DNA from 3 places in the Propioniciclava soli genome. Region 2 is predicted to be linked to each of the others. Evidence: riboswitches for the same ligand, from Rfam matches in the RefSeq annotation. Region 2 holds a riboswitch; each other region holds the start of a gene.

Region 1 (9,388 bases), 760 kb from region 2:
TTCCTGGAGTGCTGGCCCCGGCACCCGCGCCCGGCCTCGTCGGGCACCCCCCTGCGCTGGGGGATGGAGCGCCGGCCCAGTGGTGGGGAAGGCCTCACCGACGCGCGATGGCCATCCGGTTCAGCATACGGCGGGGGCGACCGGCGCGGGGTGCCCTGCCGGTGAACCGCGGCCGGGCACCCGCGACGCCGATTTGGACCCGAGGGAATGGCGCCATGGCGCCATTTCCTCGGGTCCAAATGCCAGATCACACGCCTCAGCGGGCGGTGGGGTCCGCGTCCCGGACGACCGCCACGGCGTCCGGATCGAGGCGGACGCCCACCGCGTCCAGCCCCGTCGCCTCCGGGGCACGCACCTCGGCGACCTGGCCGCTGGGCAGCTCGACCTTGATCGACACGTATCCCCGGCGGACGTTCTCCGCGCGCACCGGCAGGCGGACGCCGCCGGCGTCCAGCACCAGGCTCGCCGGCCCCAGGCCCATCAGACCGGACGCGGCGGGCCGCCCCACCCCGAGCGTCGCAGCGTCTGCGTCGGTGAGGAACGTGCCGTACCCCAGGAACCGCGCGACGGCGGCCGAGGCCGGCTGGCGCCAGAGCTCCGCGGGTGTGCCCACCTGGAGCAGCGCCCCGTCGGCGAGCACGGCCACCCGGTCGGCCAAGGCGAACGCCTCGTCCTGGTCGTGCGTCACGTGAACCGCGGGCGTCCCGGTGGCGCGCAGCACCTCGCCGAGCACCTCCACCAGCCGCTCCCGCAGCGCTCGGTCGAGCGCCGAGAGCGGCTCGTCCAGCAACATCAACCGCGGCCGCGGCGCCAGCGAGCGCGCCAGCGCCACGCGTTGCGCCTGCCCGCCTGACAGCTCGGTCACGCGGCGCCGCGCGAAGCCCGGCAGCCCCACCAGCTCGAGGAACTCCGCGGCCACCGACGACCGCCGCGCCCGCGGCAACGCGTGGAGCCCGTACGCCACATTGGCGCCCACGTCGAGATTCGGGAACAGCGCGGGTTCCTGGAACATCAGCCCGAAGTTGCGCTTGTGCACGGCCACGCGCGCGAGATCCGCCCCGTCCCACGCGACGGATCCGGACGCCAGCGGCTCCAGCCCCGCGATCGCCCGCAGCAGCGACGACTTGCCCGAGCCCGAGGCACCCAGCAGCGCGACGATCTCCCCGGGTCCGACGTCGAGCGACACCCCGTCCACCGCCGTGATGGTGCGCGTGGCACCCGGCTTCGGCCGGGGCGGCGGCACCCAGCTCAGGATCGGCCGGCGGTTGGGCGGACGCCGCGTGTCCCCCTCGGTCGTGGTGTAGCGCACCACGGCGTCGCGCACGGTCAGCCCGGTCACCATGTGGTCGCCTCCATGGGTCTCATCCTCTCAGCCAACGCCATGACCGTGGCCGTCATCACGGCCAGCAGCACCGCGGCCGCCATGCCCGTGCCCTGGTTCTCCCACCCCGGACGCCCCATCAGCCGGAACACCACCACCGGCAGCGTCGGCGCGTCCGGCCGCGCGAGGAAGGACGTGGCGCCGAACTCCCCCAACGAGGTGGCGAACGCGAACCCCGTCGCCAACCCGAGCCCCCGGGACGCCATCGCCAGGTCGACGCTGGCCAGCACCCGGCCGGGGCCCGCACCGAGCACGGCCGCCGCCTCGCGCAGGCGCGGGTCGATGGCCCGCAGCACGGGCAGCAGCACGCGCAGCACCAGCGGCAGGGCGACGATGGCCTGCGCGATCGGCACCAGCACCATCGAGCTCCGCAGGTCCAGCGGCGGCCGGTTGAGCGTGATGAGGAAGCCGAACCCCACCGTCACCGCCGAGACCCCGAGCGGCAGCATGAACACCTGGTCGAGGACGCCGAGCGCGCGGCGTCCGACCCGCGAGCGCGGCCGGCGCGACACCACCAGGCTGACCAGGACGCCCAGCACCAGCGCCAACACCGTCGCCAGCACAGCCGTCCGCAGCGAATTGCCGATGGCATCACCCACCGGGATCGAGAGCGGCCCCGACGGCCCAGCGACCAGCGCGACGTAGTGGTCGGGGCCCCACCCGGACGCCGTCCGCAGCGAGCGCACCACGAGGTTGCCCAGCGGCAGCGCGACGAGCACCACGACGAGACCGGTGACGAGCGTCGCCCAGCCGTCACGGCGCCACCGCCAGCGCGGGATGCCGGACTCCCCGGTGCGCAGCCGCTGCGCCTGGGTCAACCGGCTCTGCAGCCGCTCCGAGATCACCAGGCTGATCGTCACCACCACCAGCTGGATCACCGAGAGCGCGGCCGCCGCCGTCAGGTCGAGCAGTTGGTTGGTGAGGAACCAGATCTCGGTCTCGATCGTGCCGTACGCCGGGCCACCCAGCACCATGACCACCCCGTAGGCCGACGCGCAGAACAGGAACACCAACGCGGCGCTGGACGCGATCGCGGGCGCGAGGGCCGGCAGGGTGACGGTCGCGAACACCCGTCGCGGCGTCGCGCCGAGCACGGCCGCCACCTCGGCCGGACGGCCGTCCAGCCCCGCCCACATCCCCCCCACGGTGCGCACGACGACGGCGATGTTGAAGAAGGCCAGGGCGGCGACGACGATCGCGAAGCTGCCGTCGAGGCCGAGGAACCCGAGCGGGCCGGTGCTGATCACCAGCGACTTGAACGCGACGCCGACCACCACGCTGGGCAGCACGAACGGGATGGTGACGACGGCCCGGGCGATGCCGCGGCCGGGGAACCGCGTCCGGTACAGCACCCACGCGGCCGGCAGGCCGAGCGCGAGGGACGCCAGCGTCCCGGCCACCGCCTGCGCCAGGGTGGTCGTGACCACCCGGCCGGTGCGCGGGGACGCCAGCACCGCGGCAAACCCATCCAGCGTGAGGGCGCCGTCGGGGAACAGCCCCCGCCCCACCAGCGCGGCGACCGGCCACGCGAAGAACACCCCCAGGAAGGCCAGCGGGACGCCGGCGGCAGCTCCCCAGCCCAGCGCCGGCCCGACGCGCAGCCTCACCTCAGCCGATGACCGTCGTCGTCCAGTCACGGATCCACGTGTCGCGCCCCTCGGTGATAGCCTCGGGCGTCATCGTGTAGGGCCGCTGGGCGAGCGGTGCGAACTCGACCCACTCCGCCGGCAGCTCCACCGAGCGCTGCACGGGGTACATGTACATCTGCTCAGGGATGTCGGCCTGCACCGCTTCGCTCAGCAGGAACTCGATGAACTTCTGCGCGCCGATCTCGTTCTGCGCCCCCGCGATCACGCCGGCGTACTCCACCTGCCGGAAGCACGTGCCGAGCAGCGCCCCGGTGTGCGTGGCGCCGTCCACCACCTCGAACGACGGCGACGTGGCGTAGCTCAGCACGAGCGGCCGCGGCCCCCGCCCCGAGGAGCCGGAGAACTGCACCGTATAGGCCTCCGTCCAGTCCTGGGCGACGAGCAGGCCGTTGTCGCGGAGCCGCTGCCAGTAGTCGAGGTAGCCGTCCTCACCCTGGGACTCGACGGTGGCGATGAGGAACGCCAGGCCCGGCGAGCTGGTGGCGGGGCTGGACACCACCAACAGATCCCGGTAGGCGGGGTCGGCCAGATCCTCCAGCGTCGTCGGCACCCCCAGACCGCGCTCGGCGAACCAGTCGAGATCGGCATTGATGCACACGTCCCCGAAGTCGATCGGCGTCAACCGATGGGTGTCGTCCGCGGCGAACGTCGCCGCCTCCTGCTCCGGCAGGGCCTCGGCGACGTAGGGCACGACGACGTCCTCGTCCAGCGCCCGCCCGGCGAACGTGTTGTCGATGCCGAACACCACATCACCGAGCGGGGAGTCCTTCGTCAGCACCAGCTGGTTGGTCAGGCTGCCGGCGTCCCCGGGCGCGACGTAGGTGACGGTGTAGCCGGTCTGCGCCGCGAACTCGTCCAGCAGCTCCTGGCTCAACGCGAAGGAGTCGTGCGTCACGACGGTCAGGGTGGTCGACTCGGACGCGGTGGGCGTCGGCGACGTGGTGGGCGTCGGGGCCGTGTCGGACGCCGCCGGCGTCGGGGTGGCCGCCGGGCCGGTACAGGCCGCCAGCGCGAGCAGGCCCGGCACCAGAAGCATCGCGGTCCGGCGGCCCCAGCCGGGCGAGGTGGGGCGTCCGGGGTGCTGGCGATCGGTCATGCGATGGTCCTCCCGTTCGTAGGAGGGGTCGGCCCGCCGTGGGCCGAAGAGCTCGACTCCCTCCGCCGGTGCGAACCGGATCAGGTGCGAGGGTCTGCGGCGCTCCGCACTCTCAGCGCCCCTGCGGGCGCTCCCCTGTCTTCATTCCCCACCCTAGCGTGCGTGGCCCCGCGACCACCCGCAGGGTCACAGCGCGCCCCCGCCCCGGCACACAGCAGGGCCACAGACGCGGCCGACACGGTGGTTTCACGGCCCCGAACGGGTCGCCCGACACCGCGAAGGAACTGACATGACCCACACGGCCCCCCGACCCGGGACCGCCGGCCAGGCACTTCTGCTGGACAACGTCCACACCGACGCCATCCCCCCGCTCCGCGACGCCGGCCTGACCGTCCACCACCGCGCCGAGGCGCTCAACGACGTCGCCCTGACGCGGGCGCTGTCCGGCGTCCGGGTGCTCGGCATCCGCTCCGGCACCCGCCTGACCCGCCGCGTCCTGCAGCGCGCCGAACATCTGGAGGCGGTCGGCGCCTTCTGTGTCGGCACCAACCAGATCGACCTGGCCGTCGCCGACGAACTCGGCATCGCCGTCTTCAACGCCCCCCACGCCAGCACGCGCAGCGTGGTCGAGCTCGCGGTGGCGAACCTGCTGGCCCTCAGCCGCCGCCTCACCGTCCACGACCGGGCGGTCCACGCGGGCCGCTGGCACAAGACCGCCGAGGGCAGCCGCGAGGTGCGCGGCCGGACCCTGGGCATCGTCGGCTACGGCAACGTCGGCAGCCAGCTGTCGGTCGTCGCCGAGGCGCTCGGCCTCCGCGTGCTGTTCCACGACCTGGCCGACCGCCAGCCGATCGGCCACGCCACGCCCACCCGGACGCTCGACGAACTGCTCGGGGCATCCGACATCGTCAGCCTCCACGTGGACGGCCGGGCGGGCAACGCCGGCCTCCTCGGCGCCGCCGAGCTCGGCCGGATGCGGCCCGGCGCGCTGCTCGTCAACCTCAGCCGCGGCCCGGTCGTCGACCTGCCCGCGCTGCAGGACGCGCTGGCGTCCGGCCAGCTCGCCGGGGCCGCGCTCGACGTCTTCCCCGACGAACCGTCGGGCCGTTCGGACGCCTTCGCCTCCGCCCTGCAGGGCCTGCCGAACGTCATCCTCACCCCGCACATCGGCGGATCAACCGAGGAGTCCCAGGCCGCCATCGCCGCCCACGTGGCGGGCAAGCTCACCGATCACCTCACCGGCACCACCGGCCGCGCCTCCCGCGCCGCCTGACGCCCACCCCTGCCCGCACCATCCCGACGCCGCACCCCCAACACGCATTCACCACGACCGCCGCATCACCACCACCACCACCACCACCAAGGAGACCAGCATGAACGTCCGCTCCCTCACCCGTGCCGCCCACTCCGCCTCCTTCTTCGAGGTGCAGGAGGCGGCGGGCTCCGGGCGCACCGTCGTCGACTTCTGCATCCCGACGAACAGCTACTTCCCCACCCCGGCGATGTTCGACCAGCTGTCCGCCGCGCTGCCCGAGCTCCTGACCTACTACCCCAGCGACGCCGCGGCCACCACCCGGCGGCTCAGCGACCTGCTCGGCCTGCACCCCCAGACCGTGGCGATGGGCAACGGCTCCACCGAACTCATCACCTGGATCGACCACCTCCTGGTCACCGAGAGCATCGCCGTGCCGATACCGACCTTCGGCCGTTGGACCGACCAGCCGTTCGAGACAGGCAAGCGCGTCGACCTGTACCCGCTGCGCGAGGCCGACGGGTTCGCCCTCGACCTGGCCGACTACGCCCGCTTCATCCGCGAGCGCGGTTCGCGGGCGGCCGTCATCTGCCAGCCCAACAACCCCGACGGTGGCATCGTGGCCCGCGACCAGGTGACTCGCGTTCCTCGACGAACTGTCCGATCTCGACCTCGTGGTCGTCGACGAGTCCTTCATCGACTTCGTCGACGACGCGGAGGCCCGCTCCGTCGTCGACGTCGCGCCGCTGCGCAGCAACGTCATCGTGCTCAAGTCGCTCGGGAAGAACTTCGGCCTGCACGGCGTCCGTTTCGGCTACCTCGTCGCCAACCCGGCGCTCGCCCGCCGCGTCGGTGAGGCCCTGCCGAAGTGGAACCTCAACTCCCTGGCCGAGGCTGTCGTCGGGATGTTGGGTCAACACCGGGACGCCTACCGTCACAGTCTGGCGCTGGCCGCCCGCGACCGGCGCGCGATGGCCGAGCGGCTGCGCACCTTCGGCTCGTTGTCGGTGTTCGAGACGAGCACCAACTTCGTCCTGGTCAAGCTACCGGACCATTGGTCGGGCCCGGAGCTGCGCGACTTCCTCCTCGCCGAGCACGGTGTCTACGTCCGCGAGTGCGGCAACAAGCTGGGCCTGACCAGCCAGTTCCTGCGCCTGGTCGTCCGGCCCACACCGGACGTCGACCGCCTCCTGGGCGGACTGGACGACTACCGCCGATCGGTCGGACGCCGCGCCGCCTGAGCGGGCAGCTCCCCGAACGGCGCGTCGGAGTCCTCCGGCCAGCTCGCCCGGAGGGATTCGAGCTCGGCCACGCGCTCGGGGTGACGCTCGAGCCAGGCGGCGAAGATCTCGCCCTGATGGGTGTTCGCCCAGCGGAACGGAACGACGGCGGCCACAGCGGCGAGCACCACCGCGGCGCCGTACCACCACAGTGGGTCGTCGCGCAGCCCTCCCATGGCCGCGGTCGTCCGCAGCGTCACGACGAGGGCCAGCCCGGCGGACAGCCCCCACCAGGCGTCGTAACGCCCCCGCCCCGCCCAGGGGTCGGGCTCGGCGAACCCGTCGAGCAGCCCCTCGCGGCGCCACCGGTGGAGCCGCGTCTCGGCGGCCAACGCCAGGGCGACCAGCAGCGCCACCCAGCCCTCGGCGAACGCCCCGCGCACCCACACCAGCGCGACGACCCCGAACACGAGCACCACGGCCGCGGTCGCCGCGTACCGGAGCAGCACGGCCGCCCGGTGGGCGACGGCCACGCGCACCCGATCCACCAACGGGACGCCGTGGGGCAGCGTCGCCGCCAGCTCACGCCGCAGCCGGCGTCCCCACGCGCCCGGCCGCCCGGCCGCTCCGGTTCCCGGCTCAGCGGCGGCCATGAGCGCGTCCGCCAGCGTGCGGGGCGGGCGCGGGGGCAGGAGAGTGTCGCGTACGACCCCCACGAGGGCCACCACCCCGACCGCCACGGCCACCACGGCGGCCAGCTGCACCCACGGGTACCAGGTGGTGGGGAAGAGGAAGAGCACCTCGGCGGGGAAGACGAGCAGCTGCAGGCCGAGGGCCACCACAGCGACCACGCCGAGCGGGTACAGGCTGCGCGCCAGCATCAGGTTGACCGAGCGGGACAGGCCCTGGATCGCGAGGCCGAGGAGCCACGAGAGCCACAGCCACGCGGTGGCCCAACCGAGCACGCTCAGCGAGGGCCGCACCACCACGAACAGCAGCAGCCACGGCCACCCCAGCAGCACCAGCCACAGCCCGACCGACGTCCACGGGCCCAGGGGGCGTGGGCTGCTCAGCGGCCGGTCCCCGCGTACACGACGGCCTGGCCCTCGCTGTCGAGGCCGAACGCCGTGTGACAGGCTCGGACGGCGGCGTCCACGTCGTCGACGTCGACGACCACCGAGATGCGGATCTCCGAGGTTGAGATCATCGCGATGTTGATGTCGGCGGCGGCCAGCGCACGGAAGCACGTCGCCGACACACCGGGGTGGCTGCGCATGCCGACGCCCACCACGGACACCTTGCCCACGTGGTCGTCGTACTCGGTCGACGTGAACCCGATGCGCTCGCGGGCCGCCTCCAGCGCCGCGATCGCCCGCGGGCCGTCGGCCTGCGGCAGGGTGAAGGAGATCGCGGTGGTGTTGTCGGCCACCGACACGTTCTGCACGATCATGTCGATGTTGACGCCGACGGCGGCGACGGTGTCGAAGACGTCCGCGGCCGCGCCGACGCGATCGGGCACGCCGACGACCGTGACCTTGGCCTCGGACCGGTCGTGGGCGATGCCGGTGATGATGGGGTTCTCCACGGACTCCTCCTCGCTGATGTGCTTCACCCAGGTGCCGGGCTTGGTCGAGAACGAACTGCGCACGTGCACCTCGACGTTCTCGCGCCGCGCGTACTCCACGCAGCGCAGGTGCAGGATCTTGGCGCCGTTCGCGGCCAGCTCGAGCATCTCGTCGTAGCTGATCTCGGGGATCCGTTGCGCACCCGGCACGATGCGCGGGTCGGCGGTGAACACCCCGTCCACGTCGGAGTAGATCTCGCAGTAGCCGGCCCCCAGGGCGGCGGCCAGCGCGACGGCGGTGGTGTCGGACGCCCCCCGCCCCAGCGTGGTCACATCCTTGGTGGTCTGCGACACGCCCTGGAACCCGGCGACGATGACGACGTCACCCTCCCCCAGGGCCGTCTCGATGCGGCCGGGCGTGATGTCGATGATGCGCGCGTCGCCGTGCTTCTCGGTGGTGATGACGCCGGCCTGGCTGCCGGTGAACGACCGGGCGGTGTAGCCGAGATCGTTGATCGCCATGGCGAGCAGCGCCGCGCTCATCCGCTCACCGGCGGTGAGCAGCATGTCGAGCTCACGGGGCCGCGGCTGCGGCGACACCTGCTGGGCGAGGTCAAGCAGCTCGTCGGTCGTGTCGCCCATGGCGGACACGATGACCACGACCTCGTTGCCCTGCGCCTGCGCGTCGACGATGCGCTGCGCCACCCGCTTGATGCTCGCGGCGTCCGCGACGCTGGATCCGCCGAACTTCTGCACGACCCGCACTGGTGCTCCGACCTCCTCGTGTTGCGAACCGGATCCACTCTGCCACGGACGCCGCCCGCACGCCCGCTCATCCCACGGCGCGGGGCCGGCGAACGTCGCGCCACCCCGCCGTCCCGCGCGCCGTCGTCCTACACTGGGGCGCCATGAGCCACGAGCCCGTCCCGCAGCGTCTCTCCGACGCCGATCGGGACGCCGCCACCGCGATGTTGCGCGAGCACTTCGAGGCCGGGCGCCTCGACGACACCGAGTTCGCCGAGCGGATGACTGCGGCGCTCTCCGCACGCTTCGCGTCCGACTTCGGCCCGCTGTTTTCCGACCTGCCCGAGCCCCGCCCGCATCTCGACAGTTCGGCCGCCGGTGCGTCCCTGGTGCCCGGTTCGACGCCCGGCCGGACGCCGACGCGCCAGCCGGTCGCCTCCGCGGGTCGGCCGCACCCCGATGGGGACGAGGTGGTGACCTCC
Region 2 (9,388 bases):
TGCGGCGTCACGCCGCCGAGACCCTGGGCCACCTCGGCCCGGACGCCGACGCGGCCGTGGATGCCCTCACCGGTGCCACGGCGGACGCCGACGCGGAGGTGCGCGTCATGGCCGCCACGGCGCTCGGTCAGCTCGGCCCGGTGGCCGACGAGGCCCTGGCCGCGCTGGCCGCCGGTGACGACAGCGTGCTCGCCAGCGTCGCCGGTGCGCTCGCCGCGCGTCGGAAGCGACTGGCGGCGCGGGCCTGAACCCGGCGCCGGTCAGCTGCCCGCGATCCGCCGGGCGAGCAGCCGGGTGTGCGGGTCGGCGTCGTCGGCCCGCTGCCCGGCTGCCGCACGGGCCTCGGGCGTGCCGAGAGCGCCGAGCGCCGTGAGCGCAGCGAATCGGACGCTGCCCTCGGGGTCGTCCAGGGCGGCGGCGAGGGCGTCCGTGGCGGCCGGGTCGGCCACGAAGCCGAGCGCCTCGGCGGCCTGCTCGCGCACCGCCGGGCCGCCGCCCGCGAGGGCCGCCTCCAACAGCGGGACGGCCCGCGACCCGAACCGGTCGAGCGCGGAGACCACCGCGTCGGCCAACAGCGGGTCGTCGGAGCCGAGCGCCCCGACGAGGGCGAGCAAGGCGTCCGGGCCGCCCACCTGCCCGAGCGCGAAGGCCGCCTTGGCGCGGACCGCGGCGTCGGCGTCCGCCAGCCGGGGCACGAGGGCCGGGACGGCCGCCGGGTCGGCAAGTTTGGACAGCACGTGCGTCATGCGCAGCCGGACGCCGGCGTCCCGGTCCGCCAGCTGCGGCACCACGGCAGCGAGCGCGTCCGGGTGCCGCACGATCGCCCACGTGAGGTTCTCGCGGACGCCCGGCTCGGGCTCGGTGCGCAGCTGCGCCAGCAGCGTGGCGAGCGGGGCGGACGCCGGCGCGTCGAGCGCCGCCCGGAACCGCACGTGCGCCTCGGGGTGGCACAGCCGCTCGGTGAGGGCGATGGCGTCGACCACGTCGCCCCAGCCCGCGTCGGCCACGCCCACGAGGCCGCGCAGCCGGGCGAGCAGCGCCCGCTCGGCCGCCAGGCGCTCCTCCACGACGGCGATGTGGCGGGCGAGGGCGTCCGCGGCGTCGAAGGCCGGGTCGTCGAGGGCCGCGGCGATCTCGGGCAGCGCCAGTCCGAGACTCTTCAGGTGCTGGATCGCCAGGAGCCGGCGCAGGTCGTCGGCGGAGTAGAGCCGGTAGTCACCCCCGGAGCGGCCGCTGGGCACGAGCAGGCCCAGGTCGTCGTAGTGGCGCAGGGTCCGCACCGTGAGCCCGGTGCGGCGGGCCACCTCGCCGATGCGCAGCCACTCCTCCATCGCGCCACCGTAGCGCCTGAGCGCCCGGACCCGGCGGGGACGAGGAATGCCGCGCCACCCGATAGTGTTGGACGGGTACCCACACGAAGGAGAAGCAAGCATGGGTTCCGTCGCCGAGGTCACCGATTCCACGTTCGATGAGGTCGTGTTGCAGTCGTCCAAGCCGGTCCTGGTGGACTACTGGGCCGACTGGTGCTCGCCCTGCAAGCAGATCGCCCCCATCATCGACGAGCTCGCCGCCGAGTACGGCGACAAGGTCACGTTCGTGAAGCTCGACACCAACAGCAACCCGCAGGTTCCCGCCCAACAGGGCATCATGGGTCTGCCGACGCTCCAGTTGTTCGTGGACGGCACGGTCGTCACCTCGATGACCGGCGGCAAGACGAAGGCGACGCTGATCCGCGCCCTCGAGGACTACCTCTGAGCCACCGGCGCCACGGGGCCGGACGCCGCGGGCGTCCGGCGCCGCACCCGGTCGATGCGCAGGGCCAGGCCCAGCTGCGCGCCGACGAGCAGCACCAGCGCGGCCACGACGGCCAGCGCCTCGGCATGGATGACGGCGAGCACCACCGCCGCCAGTGATCCTGCCGCTGCCGCCGCGAGCGCGAGTGTGCCCGGCTCCGCGAGCCGGGCGGCGGGCAGCACACCCAGTTGGGCGATCTGGCTGGCCCAGGCCAGCGCAATGACGAGCAGCCCGGCGAGTTGGGCGACCGTGAGGTCGGCGACCGGGGTGACCGGCAGCCACCCCGCACCGCCGAAGGCCCCGGAGGGGAACAGCACCAAGAGGGCCGCACCGGCGACGGTGAGGACCAGTCGACGCAGCACCGCGTCGAGCGCACTGGGGTCACGCATGAGAACACCCTAAGAATCCTCAGACCCGTCGCGCACCCCCGACACCCGATCCGTGGTGAAATTCATTCCTTGGGAGGACGCACCTTGCCACCGGGTCGCACCAAAGGAGTCGTTCCTTGGGACGACCCCGCAGCGTCAGGCCGCGAGGAACACCGCGCTGGCCCAGACGCGCTCCCCCGCGCTGCAGGCGAGCACGTCGATGTCGTCGAGCTCCTGGGCCCGGGCCAGCGCCTCGGGCCCGCCGGCGAGGATCGCGGTGGCCAGCACGTCGGCCGTCACGATGTCACGGGCGCACACGGTCACCTGCACGAAGGTGTCGTCGGCGCCCAGCCGCCACACGTGCTCGCCACGCTCCGCGGTGCCCGACGTCGCGACGGCCCACCGCTCGGGGCCCATCTGGAACTCGGTGAACAGCTGGGACCGGTCGAGCGGGTCGACGATGCCGACCACCCACGGCTCCCCGGAGGCCCGGTGCCCGGACGCCACCACGTCACCGCCGGCGTTGAGGCACCAGTCGGTGAGGCCCTCGGCCCGCAGCACCGCGCCGGCGTCGCGGAGGGCGATGGCCTTGACGATGCCGGAGAGATCGACGACACCGTCGGGCCGGTGCGGGGTGAACGCGCCGCCGGTGGCCAGCCGCCAGGTGACCGCCTCGTCGTACACCTGCCGGAACGCCTCGGTGGTCTCGGGCAGAGCCAGCTCGCCGCGGGCGAACCGGGCGGCCTCGGTGTCGGGACGCCACAGGCTGAAGCGATCCTCCAGGGTGGCGAAGGCGGTGAGCACGGCGTCCTGGGTGGCGCGGGGGACGGGCCGGGCGCTGTGCAGACTGATCACGGTGCCCATGGCGGCGAAGACGAAGGGGGCGCCCATCACGCGGCCGCCTGGTCGAGCGCGGACTGCAGCGAGGTGAGGTAGGCCTCGGTGGTGTAGGTCGCTCCGGAGATGGTCGCCACGTCGTCGCCCTGGGCCTTCAGCACCGCGCTGCGCATGGCCGGGACGGCCCGGGCGTTGATTTGGTTGGACTTGCGGTCGCCATCGCTCACGACGGACTCCGACACCCCGGTGATCGTGCCGTTCGCCACGGTCACGGTCACCGTGACCGACCCGTAGCGGTGCCGCGCCGTCGAGCCGGTGTAGGTGCCGTCGGCCCACGAGCCGGTGCTGCTGGAAGAGGTCGTGCCGCCGCTGGACGAGGACGCCCCCGAGCCACTCGTCGCCGCAGAGCCGGAAGACGCGGTGCCGGAAGACGCGGTGTCGGAGGCCGTTGTGTCGGAAGACGCGGTGTCGGAGGGCGTCGTGGTGTCGGTCGTGGGCGGGTTGAGTGCCAGTGCGACCTGCCCCTGGGCGGTCGCCGTGCCCCAGCCAAGCCCGAGGATTCCGAGGGACGCCAACGCTGCGGCGGCCCTGGCCCTGCTGCTCATCCTGATTCCTTTCGTCGGACAGGCATCAGCCTCGGCGCCGCACCTGTGGCGGTCCTGTGGGCGGCCTGTCGGACGGGTGCGAACCCGGGCGTGCGTCCGTTCAGCGCAGGGCGACGGCGGGCACCGGCGCGGGGGCGAGGTCGCGGAAACCCCAGCGCTTCAGCTCAGATCGGCGTCGCGCTCGGCGGAGGTGGCCGTGGCCAGGACGCGGCGGCTCTCGCTGAGCGCCACCCAGGTGTCGGGTCGGACGTCACGGGCGGAGTCCCACACCACGACGCGGTGGGCGTCCGCGGTGTCACCCTGGGCAGTCACCGAGCGGGCGTTGACCGTGGATGCGGTGCCCGAGACGTCCTCGACGCACTCGACCCGGATGACGTCAGCGCCCAGGGTGCGGGCCTGGGTGAGGAAGGCGCGCCACTGGCTGCGCTGCTGCAGCCAGCCGGCGAAGGTGATCCACAGGTAGCCGGGCAGGATGACCATCGCCACGCACCACGCGGCGAACGTCGCCTCGCTGATGCCCATGACACCGAAGGGCGTGACGTAGTGGGGCCCGAGGATCGCGTAGAACAGCTGGTGCACCGGGATCGCGGCGAGGGTGAGCAACGACAGTCGGGTCACCCACGCCAACCAGGACGGCACCCGCAGCCCCTGGACCCGGCAGGGCCCCACGACGGTGAAGACGGCACTGCGGGAACGGTTCACGCGACTGCGGGGCATGGCATCTCCTGTTGTTCGGGGGACCGGAGTGGCCGTTCGTAGACAGTTCCCACGCTAGACACCTTCACTATCAATTCACCAGTCCCCCCAGGGAGGACACTCGCTGGGCCACCCGGACCACCGGATTCCCCACGCCGGCCGCAGGAGGGGGGCCCATCGGTTAGCCTGATGCCAGCAAGCCCCCGGGGAGCGCGACGCGCTGAGAAAGTCATCCTGACTGACCCGTGGAACCTGAACTGGTTCATACCAGCGGAGGGAGTCGGGCTGGGTGGGGCGTCGCGCCGCACCCGTCGTTGCCGGCCACCACCCTCAGGGGCGGAAAGGCAGGCATGGCAGCACCCACACCGTCCGCACCCTCGGCGGCCACCTACGGCATCGGGGCCCGGATCGCCCTCCACCCCATGACCGACCGGTACGTCGACATCATCACCACCGCTCTCGCCGCCACCCCGCGGCCGCCGGAGCTCGAGCTCACCACCTCGCCCGTCAGCACCTTCGTCGGCGGCCCCGATGCCGCTGTGGTCAGGTATTGCGCCGACTTGGTGGCCGCTGCGGCCCACCGCGCCGACGGTGCCCACCTGGCGGCGCAGGTCCTCCTCTCCCGGGGCTGCCCGGGCGAGGTGACCTGCACGCTGCGGCACGGGCCCTGGGTCGACGGCGAGGCGGTCGCGGTGCCGGACGCGGGCGTCCGCGCCTGGGCCGAATGGTCGCTCTACCCCCTGCTCGACGGGCAGGGGGGCGGGGCCCACATGACCCCGATCATGGACGCCATCGCCACGGCCAGGGCGTCCGGGTTGTTCCACTCGTCGGATCACTTCGTGACCCGCCTGGCCGGCGACGTCGGCGCCATCCTGGCGCTGGTGGCGACCGCGTGGCTGCGCACGGGGGCCGGCGTCCAGCACGTGGTCACCCACCTGTCGCTGTCCATCAATTCACCGACCCAGGGGGTCTGATCGTGACCACATCGCCACGCACCCCCGGCACCCACCCCCTGACGCTGGCCGAGATCGTCTCGGTCGTCGTGCTCGGCGTCGTGTTCGGCTTTCTCTACTACGCGCTGGTGCTGGGCTGGCGCGCCCTCGGGGTGCTGATGGGCCCCTTCGGCGATCTCGCCCAGAACGTGCTCATCGGGGGCTGGATCGTCGTGGCTCCCCTGGCCGTCTTCATCACGCGGCGCCCGGGCACCGGCATCCTGGCGGAGGTGGCGGCGTCCGTCGTCGAGGTGGTGTTCCTCGGCAGCCCCGTCGGGCCCATCCTGTTGCTGAGCGCGTTCATCCAGGGGCTGGGCGCCGAGGTGGCGTTCCTGCTCACCGGGTACCGCCGCTACGGGCTCGGCGTGTTCCTGGCCTCGGGACTGACCGGCGCGGCCCTCAGCTTCGTCTACGCGACGATTCGCTTCGGCTGGTGGGGCCAAGACCTGTTCGCGCTGCGCCTGGGCCTGCACCTGACCTCGGGCGTGGTGCTGTGCGGGCTCTTGGCTTGGGCGGTGGCCCGAGCCCTGCTGCGCAGCGGCGTGCTGCGGGACCTGCCGGCCGGCCGCGCGGAGCGGGCGGAGCGCGCTCGCGGGGCACTGGCGCCGGCCGGCCAGGAATGACGGGGGACGCAGCCGAGCCGCTGCGGGCCGAGGGCATCACCGTCACCCACACCGACGAGCCGGTCGTCCGGGGCCTCGACCTGGCGCTCGCCGCGGGGGACGTGGTGGCGCTGACCGGTCCGTCGGGGTCGGGCAAGTCGACCGTGCTGGCGGTGCTGGCCGGGTTGATCCCCCACACGCGGGCCGGCGACCTCGACGGCCGGGTGCTGCACCACGGCGCGGACGTCACCGATCAGCCGCCCTGGCAGCGGCGGCCTGGCTGGGGTTCCTGGCGCAGGACCCGGCCTCGTCGCTGTGCCTGGCCAACGTCCGCGACGAGCTGGCCCTACCCCTGGAGAACGCCGGCGTGCCCCGCGCCGAGATCGGCCCGCGTGTGGCCGCCATCGCCGAGCGCTGCGGCATCACCCACCTGCTCGGACGCCAGACCGGGCAACTCTCCGGCGGGGAGGCCCAGCGCGTCGCGCTGGCGGCGACCCTGGTGGGCGGGCCCGAGGTCGTGCTGCTCGACGAGCCCCTCTCGATGCTCGACCCGGACGCCGCCGCCGACGTCGCCGCGCTGCTGCGCACGGAGCTGGGCACGGCGCGGGGCACGGAGCTGGGCGTCGCGGAGGGTGCCTCGCGGAGCGGCAGGGCCCCCGCGGCGGTCATCGTCGAGCACCGCCGGGCGGAACTGGCGCGCGCCGGCGTCCGTGCCAGCCACACGGTCGCGCTCGGGCGAGGCTGCGCCGCGCCGGCACGGCCCGTGGGGGCACCCGGCCCGGCGCCGCGCCCCGCTCCCACGGCGGCCGCGCCATTCCGCTGGCACCTCACCGATGTGCGCCGCGCGCCGGACGGGCCGGTCGTGCTGCCCGGCGTCGACATCGCGCTGCGGCCGGGCACGCTCACGGCGCTCACCGGGCCCAACGGCTCGGGCAAGTCGACGCTGCTCCTGGCGATCGCCGGCCTGCTGCCCGCGCACCGCGCCGCGTTGGGTGCCCCCCGCGTGGGCATGGTGTTCCAGCGCCCCGAGAACCAGTTCGTCGCCCACACCGTGCGCGAGGAGATCAGCTGGAACGCCGATGCCCGCCGCGCCGCTATTTTGCTGGAGCGGGTGGGGCTCGCCGGGCTGGAGGAACTGAGCCCTCACCAGCTCTCCCTGGGCCAGCAACGCCGGCTCTCGCTGGTGGCCGCCGCGGCCCAGAGCCCACCCGTGCTGCTGCTCGACGAGCCGACGTTCGGGCTCGACGACGCCGGTGTCACCGCGGTCGAGGGCGTCCTCGCCGGCCTGCGCGCCGACGGGGTGGCCCTGCTCGTCGCGACCCACGACAGGGGCCTGGTGAAGCGGCTCGCGGACGCCGAGGTGCGGCTCAGCGCCCAGCCTGCCGGACGCTCGCGGCAGGCGCGGCCGCGCGTGCCGGACTCCTTCCTGGCCCGCTGCTCCCCGGTCACCACGTTCACGCTCGTGTTCGTCGTCAGCATCGCGTTGCTGTTCACCCTCGACGTCGTGCCCGTGCTGGGTCTCTGGGCGCTGGCCACCGCGGCGGCGCTGACGCTCGGCCGGGTCCCCCTGCGCCGGCTGCTGCTGTTCCAGGTGCCCGTGGCGTGGTTCGCGCTGTCGGCGTTCCTGGTCAACGTGCTCAGCCGCAGCGGCGGCGTCCCGGTGGCACAGTGGGGGCCGCTGACGATCACCGACGACGGCCTGGCGTGGGGGCTCGCGCTGGGGGCACGCTCCCTGGCGATCGGCGCCCTGGCCGCGCTGTTCGCCCTGACCACCGACGCCATCGCCTTTCTCAACGCCGCCCACCAGCAGGCGCGCGTGCCCGCGCGCCACGCGTACGCGCTGATGGCGGGCTACCGGCTGATGGAGATGCTGCCCGAGGAGTGGTGGACGCTGCGGGCCGCGCACCGCGTCCGGGCGCGGGGCGCCGGCCGGGACAGGCTCACCCTCGACGCGTTCCGGCGGGCCGCCTTCAGCCTGCTGGTCGTGGCGCTGCGGCGTGGGCAGCAGTTGGCGGAGGCGCTGGAGGCCCGCGGCCTGGGGCGCTCCCCGCGCACCGTGTGGCGTCCCGTGCGCTGGGGGTGGCGCGACGCAGCGCTGGCCGCCGGCGCCACGCTCACGATCGTCGCGGTGCTCGCGCTGTGAGCCCTCGCGCGCGCTCGGTCACGGCGTCCGGCCCACCCTCACCAGGCGAACTCCTCCCGATGCAGCCGCTCGGGGGGCAGGCCCGCGGCGAGCGCCTCGTCGGCCACCAGCTCGGTCGCGCCCGCGGGCCCGCAGACGTACACGTCGGCCTCGGTCAGCGGCCCGGTGAGGTCGGTCAGGCGCCAGTGCAGGTGGGAGGCGGGCAGCCAGGACGCCGAGCCGTCGGCCAGGACGCCGCGGTGACCGGTCAGCACGTGCAGGCGGACGCCGCGGGCCCGGCACCACGCCTCCAGCTCGGCCCGGTGGGCCACCTCGACCTCGCTGGAGGCCCGGACGATGACCGTGGCGTGGCCCGGCACGACGTCGGTGCCCTCCAGCAGGGCGCGGATCGGGGCGACGCCGATCCCGAACCCCACGAGCACCACGTCGGGGGCCGTGCGGGCGGCGTCGGTGAACACGCCGTACGGCCCCTCGATGAGCACGGGCGTGCCCGGGCGCAGGGTGCTGGCGAGACGACGGGTGCCCTCACCGAGCATGCGGACGGTGATGCGGATGGTGTCCTTGTGCGGCGCGGCCGACAGCGAGAAGGGGTGCTGGTGCCACCACAGCCCGCCCTGCAGGAAGCGGAAGTGAGCGAAGTGCCCCGGCCGGATGCCCAGCTGAGCGATGCGGCGTCCGGTCATCTCGATGGCCACGGTGTCGGGGGTCTCCCACGTCACGGCCGACACGCGCAGGCGGTGCTCGGCGGACGCGAAGAGCGGTACGAGGACGCGGTGGGTCAGCAGCACGAAGAAGGTCGCCCCCCACAGCGCCAGCCAGAACCAGTGCGCCGGCCCCTCGGCGAACAGCCCGCCCAACGAGAACTGATGGGGCAACGCGAGGAGGATGGCGGCGTAGGTGACCAGGTGGATCCCCTGCCACACCTCGTGGCCCAGCCGGCGGCGGGCGGCGGCGACGGACGTGACCGCCACCACGGCGAGGAGGCCCGTCGCGACCACGGCGAGGACGAAGTCGCCCACCCCCCACAGGGTGGCGAACTCGGCGGACCAGCTCAGCTGGTCGGCCATCGCGTACCCGGTGACGAGGTAGACGCCGTGCAGCACCAGACCGCCGAAGGTCCACTGGCCGAGCGCCTTGTGGAGGGCCAGGGCGCGGTCGTGGCCGAGGGTGCGGTCGATGAACGGCACCCGCGCCGCGAGCCACAGCATGAGGACCATCGCGGAGGTCGCCACCAGGCCGGTGAGGATGCCGACGCCGCGCATCAGGCCGGCGGCCGAGGCGGTCAGGGCGCTCCAGCCGCCGTCGTGGAGCCGCAGGCCGATGGGCAGCACCACCACCATCCAGGCGAGCA
Region 3 (9,388 bases), 460 kb from region 2:
GGATCAGACGAAGGCGGGCGCGCCGGGCGAGACGCCCACGAATCAGGAAACAACCCATGACTTCAGATTTCGCACGCCTCGGCGTGCCCGCCGCGCTCGCCGAGGTCCTCGCCGAGCGCGACATCACCACCCCCACCCCGATCCAGGCCGCGACGCTGCCGGATTCCCTCGCCGGGCGCGACGTCCTCGGCCGCGGCCGCACGGGCTCCGGCAAGACCTACGGGTTCTGCCTGCCGCTGGTCGCCCGCTTGGCCGGCGACCGGCAGCGCCCGGCCCCGAAGCGCCCTCGCGCGCTCATCCTCGCCCCCCCCCGCGAGCTCGCCTCCCAGATCGCCGCAGCCCTGGCCCCGCTGGCCAAGGCCGCCCGGCTCTCGGTGCTCACCGTGTTCGGCGGTGTCAACCAGAACCCGCAGGTGCGCGGGCTGACCGCCGGCGTCGACGTGCTCGTCGCCACGCCGGGCCGCCTCCTCGACCTCAGCGAGCAGGGCCACCTCTCGCTGCGCGACGTCGAGGTCACCGTCATCGACGAGGCGGACCACATGAGCGACATGGGCTTCCTGCCCGCGGTCAAGCGCATCCTCGCCGCCACCCCGGCGCGCGGCCAGCGGCTGTTGTTCTCGGCGACGCTCGACAACGCCGTGAACGTGCTGGTAAAGCAGTTCCTGCATGACCCGGTCGTCCACGAGGCGGATTCCCCGCAGTCCCCGGTCGCCACCATGGAGCACCACGTGCTCACCGTGACGCCGGCCGAGCGCAGCGACGTGATCGCCGACCTGGCGGCCGCGCCCGGCCGCACGATCGTGTTCACCCGCACCAAGCACGGCGCGAAGAAGCTCGCCAAGCAGCTGAACGGGCGCGGCATTCCGGCCGTCGACCTGCACGGCAACCTCAGCCAGAACGCCCGCACGCGCAACCTGGACGCCTTCGGCTCCGGCCGGGTCGAGACGCTCGTCGCCACCGACATCGCCGCTCGCGGCATCCACGTGGACGACGTGGCGCTGGTGGTGCACGCCGATCCGCCGACCGAGTACAAGGCCTACCTGCACCGCTCGGGCCGCACGGCGCGCGCCGGCTCCGCCGGCACCGTGGTGACGATCGCCACCCCGGACCAGCGCCGCGACGTCCAGGGCCTCATGCGTGCCGCGAAGATCACCCCGCGCGTCATGCCCGCCACGACCGAGGAGCTGCAGGGCCTGGCCCCCGGGACGCGGCTGGTGTACTCCGCGGCCGAGGTCGCCGAGCGCACCCCCACGGCACCGACCGACGCCTCGGCGCGCGGTGCGTCCGGGCGGGGCGGCCGGGGCCGCGGCTCGGGTCGTCCGGGTGGACGCCAGCAGTCCGCCTCGCGCGGTCAGTCGCCCCAGGAGCCCGGACGCCGGCCACGCGGCGCCGGCGCGGGCACCGGAGCCGGTCGGGCACCGGCTGCCGCCCGTGCGGGGTCCACCGGGGGCGCGGCGGCGTTCTCGGCGTCGGCTGGCCGTTCCAGCGGACGCCGCCGCTCCCGCTGAGGCGGGCACCCCCGGAGCCCTCAGCCCAACGTGACCAAGTGGTCCACCGGGCCGTGCCCCGACTCGGGCGTCCGACTCAGCCGCCACCCGGCGCCCGCGGCGATGGCGTCCGCCAGATAGCGCCGCGCGTCCTCGATCGCCGCCCGGCTGACTCCCGTCTCCCGGGTGTCGCCGCGCCGGGCCGCGCACGCCGCGATCGCCGACGACAGCGTGCAGCCGGTGCCGTGGGTGTTGCGGGTGGCGATCCGCTCACCGGTCAGGTCGGCCACGCCCGCGGCGTCCGCGAACACGTCGAGCAGGGCGTCGCCGCGCAGGTGGCCGCCCTTGGCGAGCACGGCTCGCGTCCCGGCGCGGATGAGGGCAAGCGCCTGCTCCCGCAGCCCGTCCACATCCTCGGCCTCCGCGACCCCCAGCAGCACCCCCGCCTCGGGCAGGTTGGGCGTCACCAGATCGGCCAGGGGCAGCAAGTCAGCCCGGATGGCCTCCACCGCGTCCTCGGCGAGCAGCCGGTCGCCCGACGTCGCGACCATGACCGGGTCGAGGACGATCACACCGAACGCGTCCCGCCGCTCGCGGATCAACCCCGCCACGGCCGACGCCGTCGTCGCGTCGCTCAGCATGCCGATCTTCGTGGCGGCGACGGGCAGGTCGTCCACGACCGCCGCCACCTGCGCGACCACGAACGCCGGGTCGACCCCGCGCGCGTCCCGGACCCCCTGGGTGTTCTGCACGGTCAGGCCGGCGAGCGCGGCGGCCCCGTACACGCCGAGGGCCGAGAACGTCTTGAGGTCGGCCTGGATGCCGGCACCCCCGCTGGGGTCGGAGCCGGCGATGGAGAGGCAGACAGGGCGCGCGGTCGGACTGCTCATTCGCCCACCCTATGCAGATGTGCTTAGATGAGGACATCCCACGGGCGCCCGAGCACGGGCTGAGATCAGGCTGACGCTGCCTGGACCGTCGAACCTGTCCGGATCATGCCGGCGTAGGAAGAGAGATGTCCATGGAGACGCATCCGCAGCACCGCCCCAGCACGCTCACCGACGGCGACGTCACGGTCCCGGTGACCGCGATCAGCCTCGCCGACTCACCCGACGGGCGGCCCAATCCCGACGTGCTCGTCTACCGCACGTGCGGCCCCGAGGTGGACCCGACGCAGGGCCTGCCCCCGTCCCGCCAGGCGTGGATCGACGACCGCGGCGACACCGAACGCCACGAGGTGCGTCCGCGCGACCTGGCGGACGACGGGCGCACCGCCGTCCGCCGCGGTGCGGCGTCCGAGCAATGGCGGGGACGCGCCCACGCGCCCGTGCGCGCGAAGGAGGGCCGCCGCGTCACCCAGATGCACTACGCGCGCACCGGCGTCGTGACCCCGGAGATGCGCTACGTCGCCCTGCGCGAGGGCGTCGCGGTCGAGAAGGTTGTCGAGGAGGTCGCTGCCGGCAGGGCGATCATCCCGGCCAACATCAACCACCCTGAGTCAGAGCCCATGATCATCGGGCGGGCCTTCCTCACCAAGGTGAACGCCAACATCGGCAACTCGGCGGTCACCAGCTCGATCGCCGAGGAGGTCGAGAAGCTCACGTGGGCCACCCGCTGGGGAGCCGACACGGTGATGGACCTGTCCACCGGCGACGACATCCACACCACGCGGGAGTGGATCATCCGCAACGCGCCGGTCCCCATCGGCACCGTGCCGCTCTATCAGGCGCTGGAGAAGGTGGACGGCAAGGCCGAGGACCTCACCTGGGAGGTGTACCGCGACACCGTCATCGAGCAGGCCGAGCAGGGCGTGGACTACATGACCGTGCACGCCGGCGTCCTGCTGCGCTACGTGCCGCTGACCGCCGAGCGGGTCACCGGCATCGTCAGCCGCGGCGGCTCGATCATGGCCGGCTGGATGCTGGCCCACCACCGCGAGTCCTTCCTGTACGAGCACTTCGACGAGCTGTGCGCGATCTTCGCCGCCTACGACATCGCGTTCAGCCTCGGCGACGGGCTGCGGCCCGGCTCCATCGCGGACGCCAACGACGAGGCCCAGTTCGCCGAGCTGAGGACGCTGGCCGAGCTCACCGAGCGTGCCTGGACCCACGACGTGCAGGTGATGGTCGAGGGTCCCGGGCACATCCCGCTGGACCTGGTGCCCGAGAACGTCGAGCTCGAGCAGGAGTGGTGTCACGGCGCCCCCTTCTACACGCTGGGCCCGCTCGTCACCGACATCGCGCCCGGCTACGACCACATCACCTCGGCCATCGGCGCCGCGGTGATCGCGATGCACGGCACCGCGATGCTCTGCTACGTCACGCCCAAGGAGCACCTGGGCCTGCCCAACCGCGACGACGTCAAGACCGGCGTGATCACGTACAAGATCGCCGCCCACGCAGCCGACGTCGCCAAGCGCCACCCCGGCGCGCAGGTGCGCGACGACGCCCTGAGCAAGGCCCGCTTCGAGTTCCGCTGGCACGACCAGTTCGCCCTCTCGCTGGATCCCGAGACCGCCATCGCCTTCCACGACGAGACCCTGCCGGCGGAGCCCGCCAAGACGGCGCACTTCTGCTCCATGTGCGGGCCGAAGTTCTGCTCAATGCGGATCAGCGCCGACATCCGCGCCCGCTACGCCGACGGGGCGCAGGAGGGTATGGCGGCCAAGTCCCGCGAGTTCCGTGAGCGGGGCGGCTCGGTCTACCTCGACGTCGCCGAGGTGCGCCGGTGACCCTGCCGTCGGTGCGGCGTCGGGGCGGGCTCGTTCCCGAGCTGTCCCCGGACGGGCGCTCGGCCGTCCGCGGCGGTGTGTGGGGCAACTACGTCGATCAGGTGAACATCTTCCTGCCCGTGACCGCGCTGGCCCCCGCGCTGCCGGCGCTGGCCGGGCCGCACGCGACGGCGACCACCGCGGCCCTCGTGATCATGGCCACCCTCATCGGACGCCCCGTGGGCGCCATGGTCTTCGGTCAGGTCGCCGACCGCATCGGCCGGACCCGCACCACCAAGATCGCCCTCGCCGGGACGGCCGCCTGCACGCTCGGCATCGCCGCTGTTCCGGACTGGCACATGCTCGGCGCGGCCACCATCGGCCTCCTCATCGCCCTGCGCTTCGTCGGGGGAGCGTTCCTGGCCGGGGAGTACACGTCCGCGATCCCGCTCGCCATGGAGTGGTCCACCCCGCGGCGCCGCGGGCTCGTCTCGGGTCGCATCATGGCGATGGCCCCGTGGGCGCAGGCCACGATCGCCTTCGTCACCGTCGCCCTGTTGGCCCTGCTCGGCCCGGACGCCTACGCCGCCTGGGGCTGGCGGGTGTCGTTCGTGGCCGGGGGGCTGGCCTCGCTCGTCATGCTCGTCTTCTATGCCCGGCGCGTCGCGGACGCGCCCGTGTTCGTCCGGCGCCGTCGGACGCCCGGCGAGGCGGTCGGGCTCGCCGACGTGCTGGCGGGGCGCTGGGCCGGACCGTTCTGGCGCGTCTTCGGGCTGATGACGGGCCTGTGGTTCTGTACCAACATGGTCGTGATCGTCGTCGCGCAACGCCTGCCCGGGCTCGGGATCACCCCGCTGGAGGTGTCGCTCGTGCTCGGGGTGGCGTCGGTGGCCCAGGCGCTCGTCATGGCCCGCACCGGCCACCTCTCCACCCTTACCGGACGCCGCCGGTTCTTCGTCGTCGTCGGCACCCTCGCGGCCGCGGCGGCGCCAGCGCTCTGGTGGGGCGTCCTCGGCCGGCCGGACGCCGCGGGCCCCGGCGCCCTGGGCGTCGCCCTCGTCGGCGTCGCCGCCCTGCAGGTCTCGACCGTCACGCTGTACGGGCCGATCGGCGCCTACCTCAACGAGATCTTCCCGACCCGGGTGCGGGCGACGGCGTACGGCACCGCCTACTCGCTGTCGATCGTGGGGCCCGCGCTGTACCCCTTCTACCTGCCGCCGCTCGTCGACCGCTTCGGCCCGGACCTGCCGGTGATGGCCCTGCTGGCGCTGGGCGGGCTGATGGTCGCGGGCTGCGCCGCCGCCGGTCCGGCCATGACGCCCACCGACATCGAGAGGAACACCCTGGATGCCCACTGACCTCGCGCCCGTCGTGGACGCCGTCCGCGCCCACCCCCCGCTCGTGCACTGCCTGATGGCCACCGTCTCGATGGGGATCGTGGCCGACGGCCTCCTCGCCGCCGGCGCGCGTCCGATGATGACCGAGACGCGGGCCGAGGCGCCCACCATGGACGCCCTCGCCGACGCCCTGCTGATCAACCTCGGCACGCTCAGCACGGACGCCATGGCCGGCATCCCGCCCACCGTCGACGTCGCCCGCGCCGCCGGACGGCCGTGGGTGCTGGATCCCACCGCCGTCGGGGTCGCCCCCGTCCGGGCGCGGCTGGCCCGCGAGCTCGTCACGCGTGCGCCGGCGGTCGTGCGGGGCAACGCGTCGGAGGTCGTGGCCCTGGCGGGGAGCGGAGCCGGCGGGCGGGGTGCCGATGCCGTCCACGGGGTGCAGGACGCCCTGGGCGCGGCGCGCTCCCTGGCCCAGACGCACGGGTGCGTGGTGGCCGTCTCCGGCGACGTCGACCTCGTCACCGACGGCGACCGGGTGGTGGGCGTCCGGGCGGGGCACCCGCTGCTCACCCGCGTCACCGGCACCGGCTGTCTGCTGGGCGGCCTCGTCGCCGCGTGCTGTGCCGTCGCGCCCCCGTTCGAGGCGGCGCTGGCGGCGTCTGCGTGGCTGGGTGCGGCGGGGGAGCGGGCCGCGGCGCAGGCGTCCGGGCCGGGCAGCTTCAGGGCCGCGCTGATCGATACGCTCGATACCCTGACCGCGGCCGACGTCGCTGCCGTGCGATGCGAGGAGCAGTGATGGGCATCGATCTGCGCGTGTACCTGGTCACCGCCGGGTCCGACCGTCACACCGTCGAGGTGGCCGCCGCAGCCGCCGCCGCGGGCGCCGGCATCGTCCAGGTGCGTGCCAAGGAGGCCTCCACCCGCGAGCTGCTCGCGCTGCTCGGCGCGGTGGCGGACGCCGTCGGTGCGGCCAACCCCACCACCCGCGTGCTGGTCGACGACCGGGCCGACGTCGCCTACGCGGCGCGACGGGCCGGACGCCGCGTGCACGGCGTCCACCTCGGCGCCGACGACCTGCCGCCGCCGGCGGCCCGCGCGCTGCTCGGCGACGATGCCGTGATCGGGTTCACCACGGGCACCCTCGATCTGGTCCTCCAGGCCCAATCGCTCGTCGGCGTGGTCGACTACCTCGGCGCGGGACCGTTCCGGCCCACGCCCACGAAGGACTCCGGACGCGAGCCGCTCGGCGTCGAGGGCTACCGGCCGCTGGTCGAGGCGTCCCGTCTGCCGATCGTCGCTATCGGCAGCGTGGGCGTCGAGGACGTGGCCGATCTGGCGGGCACGGGCGTCGCCGGGGTCGCCATGGTGCGCGCGATCACCGGGGCGGCCGATCCGGCCGACGTCGTCCGGCGGTCGCTGGCGGCGTGGGACGCGGTCAGGCCGGGCGCGGGGCGTACATGATGACCGTCACGCCGACGAGGCACACGAGCGCGCCGATCACGTCGTAGCGGTCGGGTCGGAAGCCGTCGACGACCATCCCCCAGGGCAGGCTGCCGCAGAGATGGACGCCCAGGTCGCGTGGGGCGCGACTGCTACCGATTGGGAAGTGACCCTCACGGGCGACCTCACCCTGATCGTCGGCCCGGGATTCTGGGCGGACGGCGACTGACGCCTCCCCGGCAGGAGCCAACGGAATAGGGGACCCCTTAGGATGGTTGAGTCTGATGGACTCAACTTCTTCAAGACCTCCGGGGAGGAACGCACCCATGGACACTGCCAAGCTCACCACCAAGAGTCGGGACGCCGTCTCGGCCGCACTCCGCAACGCGCTCACTGCGGGCAACCCGCAGGCCGAGCCGAGCCACCTGCTGCACGCGCTGCTGATGGTGCCCGACAACACGGTCGGCACCCTGCTGAGCGCGGTCGGCGCCGACCCCGCCGCCATCGACACGGCGGCCCAGACCGCGATCAAGAAGCTGCCCAGCTCGACGGGCTCCTCGGTGAGCCAGCCGCAGCTGTCCGGCAGCTTCGCCCGTGTTCTCGCCGACGCCGAGACCCGTGCCGAGCAGCTGGGTGACGACTTCGTCGCCACCGAGCACCTGCTCATCGCGCTGACGGCCGTGGCGTCCGACGCGCAGCCGATCCTCACCAAGGTGACGACCCCCGACAAGCTCACCGAGGCATTCAACGCCGCGCGTGGTGGCAAGCGCGTCACCAGCGCCGAGGCCGAGGGGGGCGAGTCGGCGCTGGAGAAGTACTCCGTCGATCTCACCGAGCGCGCCCGCGAGGGCAAGCTCGACCCGGTGATCGGTCGCGACACGGAAATCCGGCGCGTCGTGCAGGTGCTGAGCCGCCGCACGAAGAACAACCCGGTTCTCATCGGCGAGCCCGGGGTCGGCAAAACCGCCGTCGTCGAGGGCCTCGCCCAGCGCGTCATCGAGGGTGACGTGCCCGATTCGTTGAAGGGACGCCGCGTCGTCAGCCTCGACCTGGCGTCCATGGTGGCCGGCGCCAAGTACCGCGGTGAATTCGAGGAGCGGCTCAAGGCCGTCCTCAGCGAAATCACCGAATCGCAGGGCCAGGTCGTCACGTTCATCGACGAGCTGCACACGGTTGTCGGCGCGGGGGCGTCCGGCGAGGGCGCCATGGACGCCGGCAACATGCTCAAGCCGATGCTCGCCCGCGGCGAGCTGCGCATGATCGGCGCCACCACGCTGGACGAGTACCGCGAGCGCATCGAGAAGGATCCGGCGCTGGAGCGCCGCTTCCAGCAGGTGTTCGTCGGCGAGCCGAGCGTGGAGGACACGATCGCCATCCTGCGCGGGCTGCGTGAGCGCTACGAAGCGCACCACAAGGTGCGCATCACCGACAGCGCGCTCGTGGCCGCCGCGCAGCTCTCGAGCCGCTACATCACCAGCCGCCAGCTGCCTGACAAGGCCATCGACCTGATCGACGAGTCGGCGTCGCGGCTGCGCATGGAGATCGACTCCAGCCCGGAGGAGATCGACCAGCTCCGCCGCCAGATCGACCGCATGACCATGGAGCAGTTCGCCCTCGAGAAGGAGGAGGATGCCGCCAGCACCGAGCGCCGCGACCGGCTCGGCGCCGAGCTGGCCGACGCCCAGGAGGAGCTCCGCGGACTCGAGGCGCGGTGGGAGGCCGAGAAGCAGGGCCTCAACCGGGTCGGCGAGATCAAGGCGGAGGTCGACGCCCTGCGCGCCGAGGCCGAGCGGTCGCAGCGCGAGGGCGACCTGACGCACGCGTCCGAAATTCTCTACGGCCGCATCCCCCAGCTGGAGTCCGAGCTCGATTCGGCCGCCGAGGAGGAGGCCAGCCGCGTCCCGATGGTGGCCGAGGAGGTGTCGGCTGCCGACATCGCCGAGGTGGTCAGCAGCTGGACGGGCATCCCGGTCGGCAAGATGCTGCAGGGCGAGAGCGAGAAGCTCCTCACGATGGAGGACCAGCTCGGACGCCGCCTCATCGGCCAGCGCGAGGCGGTGGCCGCGGTGTCGGACGCCGTGCGCCGCAGCCGGGCGGGCATCAGCGACCCGAACCGGCCGACCGGTTCGTTCCTGTTCCTGGGGCCCACCGGCGTTGGCAAGACCGAACTGGCGAAGTCGCTGGCGGCGTTCCTGTTCGACGACGAGCGCGCCATGGTGCGCATCGACATGAGCGAGTACGGCGAGAAGCACTCCGTGTCGCGGCTCGTTGGTGCCCCCCCGGGTTACGTCGGGTACGAGGAGGGCGGCCAGCTCACCGAGGCGGTGCGGCGGCGTCCGTACTCGGTCGTCCTGCTCGACGAGGTGGAGAAGGCGCACCCCGACGTGTTCAACATCCTGCTGCAGGTGTTC

The links. Region 2 has a riboswitch for thiamine pyrophosphate ahead of PCC79_RS16065 (YkoF family thiamine/hydroxymethylpyrimidine-binding protein). Riboswitches for the same ligand answer to the same signal wherever they lie in the genome.
Region 1: another riboswitch for thiamine pyrophosphate. It lies ahead of PCC79_RS02015 (thiamine ABC transporter substrate-binding protein); the one in region 2 lies ahead of PCC79_RS16065 (YkoF family thiamine/hydroxymethylpyrimidine-binding protein).
Region 3: another riboswitch for thiamine pyrophosphate. It lies ahead of thiC (phosphomethylpyrimidine synthase ThiC); the one in region 2 lies ahead of PCC79_RS16065 (YkoF family thiamine/hydroxymethylpyrimidine-binding protein).

What each region holds. Positions count from the first base shown of each region.
Region 1 is NZ_CP115965.1:467,037-476,424, reverse strand. It holds gene PCC79_RS02025 (ABC transporter ATP-binding protein) at 257-1,342, opposite strand; gene PCC79_RS02020 (iron ABC transporter permease) at 1,336-2,988, opposite strand; gene PCC79_RS02015 (thiamine ABC transporter substrate-binding protein) at 2,990-4,126, opposite strand; TPP riboswitch at 4,167-4,273, opposite strand; gene serA (phosphoglycerate dehydrogenase) at 4,416-5,399, shown strand; gene PCC79_RS02005 (hypothetical protein) at 5,448-5,597, opposite strand; partial or broken gene PCC79_RS17370 (aminotransferase class I/II-fold pyridoxal phosphate-dependent enzyme) at 5,629-5,964, shown strand; gene PCC79_RS02000 (aminotransferase class I/II-fold pyridoxal phosphate-dependent enzyme) at 6,053-6,619, shown strand; gene PCC79_RS01995 (hypothetical protein) at 6,586-7,620, opposite strand; gene PCC79_RS01990 (aspartate kinase) at 7,668-8,927, opposite strand; gene PCC79_RS01985 (DUF1707 SHOCT-like domain-containing protein) at 9,071-9,388, shown strand, end outside.
Region 2 is NZ_CP115965.1:3,540,307-3,549,694, forward strand. It holds gene PCC79_RS16030 (HEAT repeat domain-containing protein) at 1-248, shown strand, start outside; gene PCC79_RS16035 (HEAT repeat domain-containing protein) at 261-1,331, opposite strand; gene trxA (thioredoxin) at 1,432-1,755, shown strand; gene PCC79_RS16045 (hypothetical protein) at 1,746-2,183, opposite strand; gene PCC79_RS16050 (FAD:protein FMN transferase) at 2,319-3,053, opposite strand; gene PCC79_RS16055 (FMN-binding protein) at 3,053-3,604, opposite strand; gene PCC79_RS16060 (hypothetical protein) at 3,764-4,321, opposite strand; TPP riboswitch at 4,495-4,598, shown strand; gene PCC79_RS16065 (YkoF family thiamine/hydroxymethylpyrimidine-binding protein) at 4,651-5,274, shown strand; gene PCC79_RS16070 (ECF transporter S component) at 5,277-5,915, shown strand; partial or broken gene PCC79_RS17445 (ATP-binding cassette domain-containing protein) at 5,912-6,154, shown strand; gene PCC79_RS16075 (ATP-binding cassette domain-containing protein) at 6,262-8,037, shown strand; gene PCC79_RS16080 (ferredoxin reductase family protein) at 8,076-9,388, opposite strand, start outside.
Region 3 is NZ_CP115965.1:3,078,035-3,087,422, reverse strand. It holds gene PCC79_RS13950 (DEAD/DEAH box helicase) at 57-1,508, shown strand; gene thiD (bifunctional hydroxymethylpyrimidine kinase/phosphomethylpyrimidine kinase) at 1,529-2,377, opposite strand; TPP riboswitch at 2,408-2,514, shown strand; gene thiC (phosphomethylpyrimidine synthase ThiC) at 2,509-4,218, shown strand; gene PCC79_RS13935 (MFS transporter) at 4,215-5,555, shown strand; gene thiM (hydroxyethylthiazole kinase) at 5,545-6,333, shown strand; gene PCC79_RS13925 (thiamine phosphate synthase) at 6,333-6,998, shown strand; partial or broken gene PCC79_RS13920 (YnfA family protein) at 6,973-7,107, opposite strand; gene clpB (ATP-dependent chaperone ClpB) at 7,304-9,388, shown strand, end outside.